Regions from separate parts of the Micromonospora sp. NPDC023814 genome, predicted to be linked through region 2. Evidence: riboswitches for the same ligand, from Rfam matches in the RefSeq annotation. Region 2 holds a riboswitch; the other holds the start of a gene.
What was found. Region 2 has a riboswitch for thiamine pyrophosphate ahead of thiE (thiamine phosphate synthase). Riboswitches for the same ligand answer to the same signal wherever they lie in the genome.

Region 1 (8,287 bases), on a different contig from region 2:
CAGGTGCATGATCTCGGTCGAGCCCTCGAAGATCCGGTTGATCCGCAGGTCCCGCAGCAGCTGCTCGACCGCGGCCGGGCGCTCGCCCCGCGCCGCCAGCGAGTCGGCCGTCTCGTAGCCGCGACCGCCCCGGATCTGGATCAGCTCGTCGGCGATCTTCCAGGCCATCTCGCTGGCGTAGAGCTTGACCAGTGCCGCCTCGATCCGGATGTCGTTGCGGTCGTCGTCGGCCAGCAGGCAGCACAGGTCGAGCATGGTCTCCATGCCGTACGTCGTCGCGGCGACGAAGGAGAGCTTCTGGGCCACCGCCTCGTGCTCGCCGACGGGCCGGCCCCACTGCACCCGGTCGGCGGCCCACTCCCGGGCCACGTTCAACGCCCACTTGCCGGCGCCCACACACATGGCCGGCAGCGACAGCCGCCCGGTGTTCAGGGTGGTCAGCGCGATCTTCAGGCCCTTGCCCTCGCCGCCGATGACGTTCTCCTTCGGCACGAAGACGTCGTGGAAGCGGGTGAGGCTGTTCTCCAGGCCGCGCAGGCCGACGAAGGCGTTGCGCCGCTCGATCGTGATGCCCTCGGCGTCGCCCTCGACGACGAAGGCGGTGATCCCGCCCCGCCGCCCCTCGGCGGCGGGGACCCGGGCCATCACCACGAGCAGGGTGGCGACGGTGCCGTTGGTGGCCCAGAGCTTCACCCCGTTGAGCCGGTAGCCGGTGCCGTCGGGGGTCGGCTCGGCGGTGGTGGCCAGCCGGGCCGGGTCGGAGCCGACGTCCGGCTCGGTGAGCAGGAACGCGGACACCTCGCCGGCGGCGAGGCGGGGCAGGAAGCGCTGCTTCTGCTCGGCGGTGCCGAACATCTTCAGCGGCTGCGGCACCCCGATGGACTGGTGCGCCGACAGCAGCGCGCCGATCGCCGGGCTGACCGAGCCGGCCAGCATGAGCGCGCGGCAGTAGTGCAGGTTGCTCAGCCCGAGCCCGCCGTACGACCGGTCGACCTTCATGCCGAACGCGCCGAGCCGGGCCAGGCCGTGGAACACGTCGTCCGGGATGGACGCGTCCCGTTCGATGGCCGCCCCGTCCACCTCGGAGGTGAGGAACTCGCGGAACCGGCCGAGGAACTCGTCGGCCCGGGCGGCGTCCGCCGCGTCCGGGCGCGGCCAGGGGTTGATCAGGTCGAGCCGGAGGCGGCCGAGGAAGAGTTCCTTGCCGAAGCTGGGTCGGTCCCACGAGGACTCGCGGGCCGCCTCGGCGACCTGGCGGGCCTCCTTCTCGGAGACCTGTCCCGCCTCCTTCGGCAGCGGCCCGGCCGCGCCGGCCGTCGGCCTGCCCCCGGCGGCGGCCGGCGCGGCCTGCCCGGTGCCGGCCGCCGCGCCCCCGGGCGGTGCGGGCCGGTCGACGGCTGCCGTCGGCATGCCTTCGGTGTCCTTCGCCGCGGGCTGGTCGGCGCCGGATCCGTCCGGCGTGGGTCGGCTGTTCTGCGTCGTGGTCACGGCTGCCCCCTCGAACCTCGGTCCGGCTGCGTCGACGTGCTCGACAAACAGCACGCTACCCCCGGGTGTTACCCAGGGGTAGCGTTCGGTAAAGATCGAGTTACGTCGACCCAGGTCAGTCGCCGGGAAGGTGCTGCGGGTCGTCGTCCTCGTCGTCGATGTCGTCCTCGCCCCAGTTGCGCCGGGCGAACGGCAGGAACACCCAGAAGGTGAGGAACCAGATCGCCGTGGCACCGCTGAGTAGCAGGGCGACGCCCCGGTTCAGCACGAAGTCGGTGATCAGCAGCACCGCGCTGACCATCGAGATCAGCATGAAGGCGAGGCCGGCGCTGGCCATCCGGTGGGCGAACCGGACCAGCTCCGGCTTGCGACCCTGCCGGAACAGCGCGCGGTGGAACGCCACCGGGGAAATGATCAATGCGGTCGCGGCGGCTGCCGCGAGCAACGAGACGATGTAGACGTCCTTCTGGAAACCGCTCGTCCTGGTGAACCCGTTGCTGAACGGCAGGGTCAGCAGGAAGGCGAAGAGGATCTGCACGCCGGTCTGCGCGACCCGCAGCTCCTGCAACAGATCGGCGAAGTTGCGCTGCCAGCGCTGCCGCTCGGTTTCCTTGGACACGGGCTACCTCCGGTCAGACGGTACTGCCGACGAGGCACGCCCGTCGGCAGCAACGCTGATGCCCCACCGACGGTGCCGCGAAACCGGCTCACGTCGCCCGCGCGAGCCCGGCACACGCCACCCGATCGGCTCAGGAGCCGCGGCGGATCCGGCCGGCGTACCGGGCCTCCAGGGCGTTGTTGTGCTCGTCGCCGCCGGCGATGTTGGCCGACAGGTAGACCGGAGGCCGCTCCCCCGCGGCGAGCAGCCGGGCCACCACCTCGACCGTGATCTGCTGCGCCAGCAGCGCCGCGGTGATCGACGAGACCGCGCCGACCGCGCCACCGCCGGGCAGCGGCAGCGTCGCGTCGCCGTACGGGGCGCCGTTGTCGAGCACCACGTCGGCGATGTCGGCGAGCTTGCGCCCCGACGGGTGGCGCGAGGTCATCTGCCCGGAGTGCTGCGCCGAGGTGATCGCGACCAGCCCGTGCCCCTTCTCCTTGACCAGGGACGCGAACTCCACCATCGCGCCGTTGACGCCGGAGTTGGAGGCGAGCACGAAGACGTCCCCGGGGCTGACGGGGGCCAGCTCGTAGAGGCGGTGCGCCACCGACGGATCGCGTTCGAGCAGCGGCCCGAGCACGTCGGCCGGCGCGCCGCCGACCAGCACCAGGTCCCGCAGGGCGATCCGGTTGGTGGGCACCAGCCCGCCGGCCCGGCCCGCGATCTCCATCGCCAGCGCCTCCGAGTGGCCGGTGCCGAACGCGTGGACCACCCCGTCGGCGCGCACCGCGTCGGCGATCAGGTCGGCGGCCCGCCCCACCGCCTCGCGCTGGCTCGTGGCCACCCGCTGCATCGTCTCGGTCACCACGGCCAGGTAGTCCTCGGCGCTCACCGTCATGTCTCTCCTCCGTCCATGTCGTACGTCCGTCGGGAACGCCCGGCCACCCCGGCGGGGCGACGCCGCACCGGTCAGGCCGGGCCCCGCACCCGGGCCAGGATCGCCTCGGCCAGCGGGGCGGGCGCCTCGTCGGGGATCCAGTGGCTCACCCCGGGCAGCTCGACGAAGCGGTAGTCGGCGCTCACGTGGCCGGCGCACGCCTCGGCCGCGGTCCGGCCGATCGCGATGTCGCGGTCGCTCCACACGAAGGTGGTCGGCACCGGCACCGGCCCGGTGGCCGCCATGTCCCGCCGGGACATCGCCCGGTACCAGTTCAGCGCCGCCGTCAGCGCGCCGGGTTCGCGCATCGGGTCCGCGTACGCGGCCACCCGCTCGTCGTCGCCGACCCCGTGCAGCATCCGGCGCAGCCCGGTCGCCCCCAGCGCCAGCAGCGCCTTCTCCGCCCTGCCCGGCTTGCGGAACAGCACGATGTACGCCGAGCGCGCCTTCTGCCCCGGGTCCTCGGCCAGCGCGTGCGCCATCGCGGCGGGGTGCGGCACGGAGACCGCGGTCAGCGTCCGGACCCGCTCCGGGTGGCGGACGGCCAGGTCCCAGGCCACCACCGCGCCCCAGTCGTGCCCCACGAGGTGCGCCGCGTCGACGCCCAGCGCGTCCAGCACGGCCACCGCGTCGGCCACCAGCTCCGGCATCCGGTACGCCTCGACCGCCTCGGGCCGCGCGCCCGGCGAGTAACCGCGCTGGTCCGGCGCGTACGTGCGCAGGCCGGCGGCGTGCAGCGGCGGGACGACGTCGTCCCACTCCCCGCCGTGCTGGGGAAAGCCGTGCAGCAGCAGGACGGGCGCGCCGCCCTCGGGACCGCCGACGCGTACGTCGAACGTGAGCCCCCGCGCCTCGATCCGCATGATCGCCAGCCTACCCAGGGCGGGCGGGGTCACTCGTACTGGCGTTTGGGGGTGGGCACCTGCCGCCAGGACTCCACGTCGAGGTAGGGGATCTCGGCGTCGTTGACCGGGTCCCGGGCGATCCGGTCGCTGTAGCGGCCGGTCACCTCGATCCAGGTGTCGTCGGCGAGCCCTTCGGGAGCGGCGCCGGTCAGGCCCAGCTTGACCGGCCGCCCGTCGGCCGCGCAGCAGGAGAGCACCATCCGGGCCAGGAGCGGTCGGCCGTCGGGGCCGGTGGTGACGAAACCGGTCAGCCGGACCCGGCGCCCGCCGAGCGACGCGCCCCGGTCGAACAGCGCCCGCGAGGCGTAGTCGAGCACGCTGACCTGCGCCGGATCGCCGTCGGGCAGGGGCGGGTAGTCGGACGGCTGTTGCCGGGCGGAGAGCGCGGTGCCGGCCTGCCCGGCCGCGTACGAGCCGAGGGCGGGCGGGGCGACTAGGAGCAGACCCAGCGCCGGCAGGATCAGCAGCCAGCCGATCCGCGGCTCGTGGTGGCCGTGCCCGTGGTCGGCGGCGTCGTCCCGGCCGGCGCGGTCGTGCTCGCCGTCGACGGGTTCCTGGTCCCCGTCGGTCGGGGACGCGGCGGCGCGGTCGTGGTTCCCGTCGGCGCGCCGGAGGGCGGGACGCAGCTCGTACCAGAGGGTCATGACCGCGGCGACCACCAGCAGCAGGCCGGCGGCGACCAGGAAGGGGCGCAGCCCCTCCTTGACGTAGCGCAGGTAGAGGTCGGTGAGGCTGGCCCGGACCACGGCGCCCCCGAGCAGCAGCAGGACGACGGCTTGCGCCTGCCGGTTCACCGCAGCACCGCCCCGGTCGCGGCGGCGACCGCGACGGCCACCGCGAAGGTGGCCGGGGCGAACCGCAGCGCGAACCGCCGGCCGAAGACGCCGGTCTGCATCGCGATGAGCTTGAGGTCGACCATCGGCCCCACCACCAGGAAGACCAGTCGGGCGGTCAGCGAGAACTGCGACAGCGAGGCGGCCACGAAGGCGTCGGCCTCCGAGCAGAGGGAGAGCAGCACCGCGAGCACGGCCAGCGCGAGCACCGAGAGCACCGGGTCCTCGGCGAGCGTCTGCAACCAGCGCTCGGGCACGACGACGTTGATGGTGGCGGCCGCCGCCGCGCCGACCACCAGGAACCCGCCGGCGTGGGTGACGTCGTGCCGGACCGCCGCCCAGAACGCCCGCCCGCGCGGGCCGTCGTCCAGCTCCGGCCGGCGCGGCAGCCGAATCCAGTCGGCCCGGCCGAGGCGCAGCCACAGCCACCCCATCACCATCGCGACGACCAGGCTCGCGATGCCACGGCCGAGGACCATCTCCGGGTCGTCGGGGAAGGCCACCGCGGTGGCGGTGAGCACGATCGGGTTGATGGCCGGGGCGGCGAGCAGGAAGGCCAGCGCGGCGGCCGGGGTGACCCCGCGCCGGATCAGCGACCCGGCGATCGGCACGGACCCGCACTCGCAGCCGGGCAGCACCACGCCGGCCGCGCTCGCCACGGGCACCGCGAGCGCGGGGTGCCGGGGCAGCGCCCGGGCCCAGAACGACCGGGGCACGAAGACCGCGATCACGGCGGAGAGGACCACCCCGAAGACCAGGAACGGCACCGCCTGCACCATGACCGAGACGAAGACGGTGGTCCAGGTCTGCAGCCGGGGCGCGGACAGGGCGCGGGCGAGCGGCTCACGGAAGACGACCAGCAGGACCAGCAGGCCCGCGAGCGCCTCGACCGACCCGACCCGCCAGGCGCTCCCGCCGCCGCCCGCCGGCTCGTGCGGGGGCACGCCCGGCGCGGCCACACCGACCGACCCCGGGGCGCGCCCGTCCGGCACGGAGCGGTCAACCTCGGATGTCACGTGGTTTCCTCCGCCGATTCCGCCAGTGGCCGCCCGAGAGTACCGGCCGGAACCGACGAGATCGAGCGAACGCGCGGGTGACCTGCGCAAAGATCACTTTGCCCGATGATCTTCAAAGGTGTTAGCGTCGGCGCGACAACTTCACATCCGACAGGGGAGCGCACAGCGCTGAGAGTGCGGGCACCGCCCGCAGACCCTCGAACCTGATCTGGGTAATGCCAGCGCAGGGAGTTCGGTCGACCTCCAGCCGCGCCGCCGTCCGGGCACACCGGGCGCGGCGTGCGTCTTCTCCTGGTTCGCGTTCAGGACTGGGAGCAACCATGCGAGACAACACGACCACCCGGTGGCGCACACTCGACGTCGTCATCGCCGCGGTGATCGCGGTGGCGTTCGGCGTCATCTTCTGGGCCTGGGGCCTGCTGTGGCGGGCCGTCGACCCGGCGTTCGCGTTCTTCCCGGCCGGCCAGGCGATCATGTACGGCGTCTGGCTGGTCCCGGCCGTGCTCGGCGGCCTGGTGATCCGCAAGCCCGGCGCGGCGCTCTTCTGCGAGGCGGTGGCGGCGACGGTCTCCGCGCTGCTCGGCGCGGAGTGGGGCGGCATCACCATCGTCCAGGGCCTCATCCAGGGGCTCGGCGCCGAGGTGGCCTTCGCCGCGTTCCGGTACCGCTCGTTCCGGCTGCCCACCGCGCTGCTCGCCGGTGCGCTGACCGGCCTCGGCGCGGCGCTGTTCGACTTCTTCGTCTGGAACGTCGACTACGCGCTCGGCAGCTACCGGGTCCCGTACGCCCTGCTCACCGTCGTCAGCGCCGCCGCCGTCGCCGGCGCCGGCGGCTGGGCCCTCACCCGCGCCCTGGCGGGCACCGGCGTCCTGGACCGCTTCCCCGCCGGCCGCGAACGCGCCGCCATCTGACCCGCACCACGGAATCGGAGTTGATCATGAGGTTGACGGCGACATGGATCTCCGTGGGTGCCGCCAACCTCATGATCGACGCCCGCGCGCGGGCCGGAAGGGGGACGGCGTGGGGGCGGTGACGCTGCGGGGGTTCGGGTGGCGGCACGCCGGGCGTCGGGCGTGGGCCGTACGCGGGGTGGACCTGCGCGTCGAGGCCGGCGAGCGGGTACTGCTGCTCGGGCCGTCGGGCGCCGGCAAGAGCACCCTGCTCGCCGCGCTGGCCGGGCTGCTGCCCGAGGACTCGGGCGAACAGGAGGGCACCGTCGAGATCGACGGGCTCGACCCCCGCAAGGGCCGGGAACGGGTCGGCATCGTCTTCCAGGACCCGGAGACCCAGCTCGTGATGGCCCGCAGCGGTGACGACGTGGCGTTCGGGCTGGAGAACCGGGGGGTCCCCGCCGAGGAGATCTGGCCCCGCGTCGACGAGGCGCTGGCCCGGGTCGGCTTCCCGTACCACCGGAACCGGCCCACCGCGGCCCTCTCCGGCGGCGAGCAGCAACGCCTCGCCCTGGCCGGGGTGCTGGCCCTGCGGCCCGGACTGTTGCTGCTCGACGAGCCGACCGCCAACCTGGACCCGACCGGCGCCGCGCTCGTCCGGGCGGCGGTGGCCGGCGCGCTGGACGCCGACACCACGCTGGTCCTGGTCGAGCACCGGGTCGCCGAGGCGCTGCCACTGGTCGACCGGGTGGTCGTGCTCGAACCGGGCGGCGGCGTCCGCGCGGACGGCACGCCCCAGGCCGTCTTCGGCGCCCACGGCGACGCGCTCGCCGCCGCGGGCGTCTGGGTGCCCGGCCGGCCCGTGCCGCCCCGCCACGCCACCGCGCCGGCCGGCGACCTGCTGCTCACCGCCGACCGGCTCGGTCTGCCGCCCCGGCTGGCCGCCGTCGACCTGGCGGTACGCGCCGGCGAGGCGCTCGCCGTGCTCGGCCCGAACGGGGCCGGGAAGTCGACCCTCGCGCTGTTGCTCGGCGGGCTGCTCAAGCCGGGCACCGGCCGGGTCGCGGCGACGGCGGCACTGGCCGGCGCCGACGCCCGCACTCCCCCGCACCGCTGGCGCGCCCCGGCGCTGGCCCGGCGGATCGGCTCGGTCTTCCAGGACCCGGAGCACCAGTTCGTCGCCACCACCGTCTTCGACGAGCTGGCCCTCGGCCCGCGCCGCGCCGGCCAGCCCGAGGCGACGGTCCGGTCCACCGTGGACGGCCTGCTGTCCCGGCTGCGGTTGACGAAGCTCGCCGCGGCCAACCCGTACACCCTGTCCGGTGGGGAGGCGCGGCGACTGAGCGTGGCGACGGCCCTGGCCACCGCGCCCCGCCTGCTCGTCTGCGACGAACCCACCTTCGGCCAGGACCGGCGGACCTGGCTGGAGCTGGTGGACCTCTTCGCCGAGCTGCGCGACGCCGGGCACGGCCTGGTCGCCGTCACCCACGACCCGGAGTTCGTGGCCGCTCTGGCCGACCGGCGCGTCACCCTGGAGCGGCCGTGACCAGCTCGCACGACGCGCCGGCCGCGCACCCGCAGCGCCTGACCACGACCGGTCCGGCGCAGGCCGCGCGC
Region 2 (8,287 bases):
ACGACGGCACCGGCTTCTCCGGCTGGGCCGCCCAGCCGACACGGCGTACGGTCGCCGGGGTGCTCGTGCAGACCCTCGACCTGGTGCTCGGCGCGGGGACGGCGACGGGGCTGACCGTGGCGGGTCGCACCGACGCCGGGGTGCACGCCACCGGGCAGGTCTGCCACGTGGACCTGTCCACCGCCGTGTGGCGGGAGCACGAGGGGCGGCTGCTGCGCCGGCTGGCCCGGCTGCTCCCCACCGACATGCGGGTGCGGGCGATGACCGAGGTGCCCGCCGACTTCGACGCCCGGTTCTCGGCCACCTTCCGCCGCTACGAGTACCGGGTCACCGACGCGCCGTGGGGCGCCGAGCCGCTGCGCCGGCACGAGGTGCTGGCCTGGCCGAAGCCGCTCGACCTGGACGCGCTGAACGCCGCCGCGGCGGGGCTGGTGGGGGAGCACGACTTCGCCGCGTACTGCCGGCGCAAGGAGAACGCCACCACGCTGCGCGAGGTGACCCGGCTGGACTGGCGGCGGGACCCCGACGGGCTCCTCGTGGCCACCGTGCAGGCCGACGCGTTCTGCCAGGCGATGGTGCGCAGCCTGGTCGGCGCGATGCTGGTCGCGGGGGACGGGCGCCGTCCGGTCGGGTGGCCGGGCAGCCTGCTCACCCGCCGGGAACGGTCCAGCGAGGTGACCGTTGCCCCGGCGCACGGGCTGACCCTGGTCGCCGTGGGCTACCCCGACGACCCGGCCGAGTACGCCCGCCGCGCCGAGGCGACCCGCCGGCTGCGCGTCCCCGTGGAGGGTTGACCGCAGGGACGCGTCCGACGTGCGCCATCTCGGCGGATCGGTGCCGACCGGCCAGGGTGTCGGCCGTCGGGGCCCGCGCACCCGTCCACACCCGGGGGCTCGTCACTCGCCCGGCAGCTCGCTCCCGTCCTGTGTGCCGGTGCGGTCCGCGCCCTCGTCGGTCGGCTGGCCGGCCGTCCCACCGTCCGCCCGGCGCTCCAGCACACTCTGGTTGAGGTGCAGCTCGATCATGTCGAAGAGGATCTCTCTGGCCTTCGTGTCGCCCGACCTGATCGTCTCGCCGTCGGCGCGGGCGACCACCGCGTACGCGAGGTAGTGGCCGCGCACCTGCCAGCCGACCCGCGCCGGCGCGGTGGCGATCGCCTCGGTGCCGTTGTCGGCCGGCATGCCCCGGAATCGGCCCTGCCGCTCGTCGAGCATCTGCCGGATCCGGTCGCGGGCGCGTTCGGCGCTGGCGCGGTCGGTCAGGTTGAACAGGCCGGCGGTCACCAGGTGGTCGCCGTCGGGCGTGCGCAGGGTGGCCCGGACCACCTGGTTGCAGCCGAGCCGGACCAGCAGGTCGGCGACCTCCCCGGTGGCCGCGACCGCGCAGCTGGCGCTGGAGTGGGTCTTCAGCACCCGGTACGCGGGCTGCCCGTCGGCGACGACGAGCTGCGTGCCGGGGAACAGTTCCTTGGCCGTCAGCGGCGCCTGGTCGGTGTCCCGGGAGTCGAGGTCGTGCGCCCCGGCCTCGGCCGACTCGGCCACCTGGGGCTGGCCGGTGGGCGTGGCCTGCGGCGTCCGGTCGCGCTCGACCAGCAGGGCGGCGGCGCCGAGGCCGCAGAGCGCGAGCAGCACGAGCACGGCCGCACCGCCGACCAGCACCTGCCACAGCCGGCCGCCGCCCCGCTGCGGCACGGGGCGCTCGACCGCCACGGGTGCCTCGGTGTCCACGGGTGCCTCGGCCGCTACGGCCGGCTCGGCCGGTGCCGGCGACACCTGCACGTCCGACCGCGCCTGCACGTCCGACCGCGCCTGCACGTCCGACCGCGCCTGCGGGTCCGGCGGGGCCTGCGGGGTCGGTGGGTCGGGCCGTACCTCTGCCTGTGGCGCTGGCGCCGCCTCCTGTGACGCTGGTGGCGACGTCTGCGGCGGCTGTGGCGCTGGTGGCGGCGGCTGCGGCGCCTGTGGTGCTGGCGCGTGCTGCGCGGGGGACACCGGGACCGGGGCGCGGACCGGCGCCGGCTCGGCGGGGGGCAGCGCGACCCGGTTGGGCCGGGGCAGCGACGGCGTCGGGAAGCGGGACGGGGAGGGACCGGCCGGCGGACCGGCACCGAGCACCGAGCGGCCGGACCCGCGCTCCGGGTACTCCATGAATGCTTCCTCATCGGACTCGTACCGATACACCATGTCGCCCAGGGTAGGAGGCATTGTCCCTTTAGGGGGTAATAACGGGAAATTGGGTGCCTGACTGTTTCGTGTCGTGCTGTGTCCGCTCCTCGGCCCGGGACCGGCCGGTGGCGAGGGCGGTGCGAGAATTGCCGGCGTGACCGGCGACCACTACTTCACCGCTGAACCCGCGACTGCCGCCCACCCGCGCGAGGTCGAGTTCGCCGTCGCCGGCCGCGACTACACCCTGACCTCCTCCGGCGGGGTCTTCTCCGCCGCCCGCCTCGACCCCGGCACGGCCGTGCTGCTGCGCAAGGCCGAGCTGCCGCCCGCCGGCACGGCCGGCGCCCTGCTCGACCTCGGCTGTGGCTTCGGGCCGATCACCTGCGTGCTGGCCACCTCGGCGCCGTCGGCGACCGTCTGGGCCGTCGACGTCAACGAGCGGGCCCGGGAGCTGACCGCGGCCAACGCGGGGCGGGTCGGCGCGGGCGACCGGGTACGCGTCGCCGCGCCGGACGACGTGCCCGCCGACGTGACGTTCGCCCAGCTCTGGTCCAACCCGCCGATCCGGGTCGGCAAGGACGAGCTGCACCGGATGCTGCTGCGCTGGCTGCCCCGGCTCGCCCCGGACGGCGTCGCCTGGCTGGTGGTCGCCCGCCACCTCGGCGGCGACTCGCTGCACCGCTGGCTGGCCGACCAGGGCTGGCAGGTCGAGCGGCACGCCAGCCAGAAGGGCTACCGGGTGCTGCGCGTCACCCGGTAATTGGTTGGGCCGCCCGGCGGGTGCTCGGGCAGGATGCCGGCGTGGGATACGTGGACGTGGCAGCCGTCGGGCACCTCCTCCCCGACGGGCGGGAACTCTTCACCGACGTCTCGTTCCGGGTCGGGGAGGGCGCCAAGGTGGCCCTGGTCGGGCCGAACGGCGCCGGCAAGACGACGCTGCTGCGGATGGTCGCCGGCGACCTGCCGGTGAAGACCGGCGCGATCGCGCGGGCCGGCGGGCTGGGCGTGATGCGCCAGTTCATCGGCATGATCGGTGACGAGTCCACACTGGCCGACCTGGCGCTGTCGCTCGCCCCGCCGGCGCTGCGCGACGCCGGCCGCCGGCTCGCCGAGACCGAGGCGGCCATGCGGGCGGCCGAGGTCCGCGGCAAGTACAGCACCGCCGCCGGCAAGGCCCAGCTGGCGTACGCGGACGCGCTCGCGGCGTGGGGCGAGGCCGGCGGGTACGACGCCGAGGTGCTCTTCGACACCGTCGCCACCATCGTGCTCGGCCTGCCGTGGGACGGCGCCCGGGAGCGACCCGTCCGGACCCTCTCCGGCGGCCAGCAGAAGCGCTTCGCCCTCGAACTGCTGCTGCGCGGCCCCGACGAGGTGCTGCTCCTCGACGAGCCGGACAACTTCCTCGACGTGCCGGGCAAGCGCTGGCTGGAGGGGCGGCTGCGCGAGTCGGCCAAGTCGGTGCTCTACGTCTCGCACGACCGGGAGCTGCTGGCGCACACCGCCGACCGGGTGGTCGCCGTGGAGGGCGGCAGCGCCTGGGTGCACCCCGGCGGTTTCGCGAGCTGGCACTCCGCGCGGGTGGCCCGGCACGCCCGCCTCGACGAGCTGCGCAAACGCTGGGACGAGGAGCACCAGAAGCTGCGCGAGCTGATGCTGATGTACAAGCAGAAGGCCGCGTACAACGACGGGATGGCCTCGCGCTACCAGGCCGCGCAGACCCGGTTGCGCAAGTTCGAGGAGGCCGGGCCGCCGCCCGTACCGCCGAAGGACCAGGACATCCGGATGCGCCTGACCGGCGGGCGGACCGGCAAGCGCGCGGTGGTCTGCGAGCAGTTGGAGCTCGACGGCCTGACCTACCCGTTCGACCTGGAGATCTGGTACGGCGACCGGGTGGCGGTGCTCGGCGCCAACGGCACGGGGAAGTCGCACTTCCTCCGGCTGCTCGCCCGCGGCGGCAGCGACCCCGACCCGGCCAACGGCCCGGTCGACGGCGCGGCGGCGCTCGCGCCGGTCGCGCACGACGGGGTGGCCCGGCTCGGCGCGCGGGTGCGCCCCGGGCACTTCTCGCAGACCCACGACCGGCCGGAGCTGATGGCGAAGACCCTCGTGGAGATCCTCTGGCGGGGGGACGACCACCGGGCCGGCATGGACCGGCACGCGGCGATGGCGGCGCTGTCCCGGTACGAGCTGGCGGGGCAGGGCGACCAGCGCTTCGGCACCCTCTCCGGCGGGCAGCAGGCGCGGTTCCTGGTGCTGCTGCTGGAGCTGTCCGGCGCGACGCTGCTGCTGCTCGACGAGCCCACCGACAACCTCGACCTGGCGTCGGCGGAGGCGCTGGAGGCCGGGCTGACGGCGTTCGAGGGAACCGTGGTCGCGGTGACCCACGACCGCTGGTTCACCCGATCGTTCGACCGGTTCGTCCTCTTCCGCGGCGACAACGAGGTGGTGGAGACCCCCGAGCCGGTCTGGGACGTTGGCTGAGGCGAACCCGGGCGGCGGGCCGGCCGGCATAGGGTGGATCTCGTGACTGAGATGACCTACCGCCGGTTGGGCGACTCCGGGCTCGTGGTGTCCGTCGTCGGCATCGGCTGCAACAACGTCGGCCGCAAGCTCGACCTCGACGGGACCCGGGCGGTGGTCGACGCCGCGCTGGACGCCGGGATCAACTTCTTCGACACCGCCGACATCTACGGCGAGCCGCAGGGCGGCTCCGAGGAACTGCTGGGTCAGGCGCTCAAGGGCCGCCGCGACGACGTGGTGGTGGCCACCAAGTTCGGCATGGACATGCACGGCCTCAACGGCCCCGACTTCGGCGCCCGGGGCGCGCGGCGCTACATCGCCCGCGCCGTGGAGGCGTCGCTGCGCCGGCTCGGCACCGACCACATCGACCTGTACCAGATGCACGAGCCTGACCCGGGCACCCCGATCGACGAGACCCTCGCCGCGCTGGACGACCTGGTCCGCGCCGGCAAGGTGCGCTACCTGGGCAACTCCAACTTCGCCGGGTGGCAGATCGCCGACGCGGACTGGGTGGCGTCGTCCAACGGCCGGTCCCGGTTCATCAGCGTGCAGAACCACTACAGCCTGCTGGAACGCTCCGCCGAGGCCGAGGTGGTGCCGGCCTGCGAGCGGTTCGGCCTCGGGCTGCTGCCGTTCTTCCCGCTGGCCAACGGCCTGCTGACCGGCAAGTACAAGCGCGACCAGGCCCCGCCCGCCGGCAGCCGCCTCGCCGGAGGCGGCCGGTACGCACAGCGCCTCGCCGCCGCCGACTGGGACACCATCGAGGCGATCGAGGCGTACGCGAACGAGCGGGGGCTGTCGATGCTCCAGGTGGCCATCGGCGGGCTGGCCGCCCTGCCGGCGGTGACCTCGGTGATCGCCGGTGCCACCACACCCGAGCAGGTGCGCTCCAACGCGGAGGCGGGCACCTGGCAGCCCACCGACGAGGACCTCGACGCCCTCCGCGCCATCCTCTGAGCCGGGTACGCCCGGCCGCCGACGCGCCCGCCCAGGCCCGGGTCGTCACGGGTGGAACACCACGCACGTCTCCGACACCGGGAGGCAGCCCTGGTGTTCCACCCGTCCCCGCCATCTTTCCCCGCGCGCCCGTCCCGGCCGGCCCCGGGCGACTGTCCCGTGGGCCTGCCGGCGGGCGCTCCGTCACCTGGCCGGAGGGACCGTGCGCCGCCGCGGGTGGAACGGCACGGCTGTCACCGTGGGCGGGTTACAGCCGTGCTGTTCCGCTCGTCTGCACGTTCCCGCAGGGCGGCGGTGACGAGGCGTACCGTCCGGGGCCGGTGCCGGAGCACATCGTCGGCGGTGAAGCGGAGGACGATCCAGCCGGCCGCGCGCAGCGCGTTCAGCCGGGCGACGTCCTGGCGGAAGTGGGCGCGCTCGCGGTGGTGGTCGCCGTCGTACTCGACCGCGACGCGCAGGGCGGGCCAGGCCAGGTCGACCCGACCGACGAACCGCCCCCGGGCGTCGAGCACGTCGTGCTGTGCCGTGGGTGGGGGCAGCCCGGCGTCGAGCAGGAGGAGCCGCAGCCGGGTTTCCATCGGGGACTCGCTCAGCGGCTCGGCCAGCGCCAGCACCTCGCGCAGCAGCGGCAGCCCGGGCCAGCGGGAACGCGTGTCGGCGTACGCCTGCAGGGCCGGCAGCCCGACCACCCGGCGGTGCAGCATGGCGTCGACGGCGACGAGGGCCTCGTCGCGTGGCCCTCGTCGCGCGAGGTCGAACGCCGTTCGCAGCGGCGTGGTGACCGGTAGGCCGCCGAAGCAGGTCAGGTCGCTGCCCGGCAGCGCCGAGCGGGTGACGGCCAGCTGTGGGTGCGGGCGCAGGCGTGCCGGCCGGGAAAGGAGCACGCTGACCGGCGCGTTCCGCGGCAGCAGGTCGACGCCCCACAGGTACGCGGCGCTCGGCCCGGCGATCGCGGCACCGGCGGGCAGGAGCAGGGCGACCGCGTCGCACCAGAGCCGATGGTCGGCTGCGCGCAGGGCGTCCCGGTGCACGTACACGTCGGGGAGCAGGCGTTGCCAGGTCGGGCCGCGCAGCATGGCGCGGGTCAGCAGCCCCTGCGCGATCGCGGTGCTGCCGCGGAACGGCAGGAAGGCGAGCCGGGGCGGAACCCGGGCGGGGGAGGGCATCCGGACAGCATCGCGTGACGGGTCGGTCACGCGCCGCCCCGATCGTCGGCTTCGGACGGTCGGTGTGAAATCCGCGTCCCGCCCTTGGCGGATCCGGCGATCCGTCGTACGGTGACACGCGCAAGTGACCCACGGGAGCCCGGTGCACCGGGCTGAGAGGGGGGCTGAGAGCCCCCGACCGTCGAACCTGATCCGGGTAATGCCGGCGCAGGGAGGAGTGTTGCCGTGCCGTCCCTGGGACGACTGCATCTGATCACCGACACCCGACCCGGGCGGGATCCGCTGGCCGTGTTGCGGGCGGCCCTTCCGGTGGCCCGCGCCGAGCTGGTCGTGCAGGTCCGCGTCACCGACGACGCCACCGACCGGGAGGCGTACGACCTGGCCCGCCGGGTGGTCGCGCTCTGCGCGCCGTACGACGTCCCCTGCCTCGTCAACGACCGGCTGCACGTGGCGCTGGCGGTGGGCGCCGCCGGCGGGCACGTCGGCGCGGCGGACCTGCCGGTCGGGGCGGCCCGCCGGGTGCTCGGCGCGACCGCCGTGCTCGGGGCCACCGCCCGCGAGCCGGGGACGGCCGCCGAGGCGGTCGCCGCCGGGGCCAGCTACCTGGGCGTGGGCCCCTGCCACGCCACGAGCACCAAGACCGGCCTGCCGGCGCCGATCGGCCCGGCCGGGGTGCGCGCCGTCACCACCGCCGTGGACGTGCCGGTGGTCGCGATCGGCGGGGTGACCGCCGCGAACGCGCCCGCGCTGCTGGCCGCCGGGGCGTACGGGGTGGCGGTGGTGGGGGCACTGTCCGGGGCGGCCGATCCGGCCCGGGCGACGGCGGAGCTGCTGGGAGCGCTGGGGTGCTGAGCCGGCCGGACGTCGCCGTGGTGGGGGCGGGACCGGTCGGGCTGGCGATCGCCTGGCGCTGCGCGGCGCGCGGCCTCCGGGTCGCCGTGCACGACCCCGCCCCGGGCTCCGGCGCGTCGTACGTCGCCGCCGGGATGCTCGCCCCGGTCGCCGAGGCGTACTTCGGCGAGCACGAGCTGACCGGGCTGCTGACCGCCTCCGCCGCCCGCTGGCCCGCCTTCGCCGCCGAGCTGACCGCCGCCACCGGCGCGGACGTCGGCTACCGCACCGAGGGCACGTTGGTGGTCGGGCTCACCGCCGACGACCTGGCCGAGGCCCGCCGGCTGTGGGCGTACCAGCAGGGTCTCGGACTGCCGGTGACGCCGCTGCGCCCCTCGGCGCTGCGGGACCGCGAGCCGGCGTTGGCGCCCCGGGTGCGCGGCGGCGCGCTCGCCGCCACCGACCACCAGGTCGACCCGCGCCGGCTGGTGCCGGCGCTGCGCGCGGCCGCCGAACGGGCCGGCGCCACGCTGGTGCCCGCCGCCGTGCGCCGGCTGTCCGACGTGGACGCCCGCGTCACGGTGGTGGCGGCCGGCTGCGGGGCGGCGGCCCTGACCGGGCTGCCGGTGCGGCCGGTGAAGGGCCAGG

Region 1: another riboswitch for thiamine pyrophosphate. It lies ahead of AB0G14_RS28890 (ECF transporter S component); the one in region 2 lies ahead of thiE (thiamine phosphate synthase).

What each region holds. Positions count from the first base shown of each region.
Region 1 covers NZ_JBFAAF010000074.1:16,674-24,960, reverse strand. Annotated here, with positions in the region: gene AB0G14_RS28920 (acyl-CoA dehydrogenase family protein) at 1-1,410, opposite strand, end outside; gene AB0G14_RS28915 (DUF6328 family protein) at 1,604-2,107, opposite strand; gene AB0G14_RS28910 (SIS domain-containing protein) at 2,238-2,987, opposite strand; gene AB0G14_RS28905 (alpha/beta fold hydrolase) at 3,059-3,889, opposite strand; gene AB0G14_RS28900 (TIGR03943 family protein) at 3,919-4,725, opposite strand; gene AB0G14_RS28895 (permease) at 4,722-5,708, opposite strand; TPP riboswitch at 5,923-6,028, shown strand; gene AB0G14_RS28890 (ECF transporter S component) at 6,101-6,691, shown strand; gene AB0G14_RS28885 (ABC transporter ATP-binding protein) at 6,801-8,216, shown strand.
Region 2 covers NZ_JBFAAF010000002.1:16,989-25,275, reverse strand. Annotated here, with positions in the region: gene truA (tRNA pseudouridine(38-40) synthase TruA) at 1-794, shown strand, start outside; gene AB0G14_RS01145 (hypothetical protein) at 897-2,183, opposite strand; gene AB0G14_RS01140 (methyltransferase) at 2,320-2,925, shown strand; gene AB0G14_RS01135 (ATP-binding cassette domain-containing protein) at 2,967-4,646, shown strand; gene AB0G14_RS01130 (aldo/keto reductase) at 4,680-5,642, shown strand; gene AB0G14_RS01125 (DUF559 domain-containing protein) at 5,876-6,808, opposite strand; TPP riboswitch at 6,931-7,039, shown strand; gene thiE (thiamine phosphate synthase) at 7,034-7,660, shown strand; partial or broken gene thiO (glycine oxidase ThiO) at 7,654-8,287, shown strand, end outside.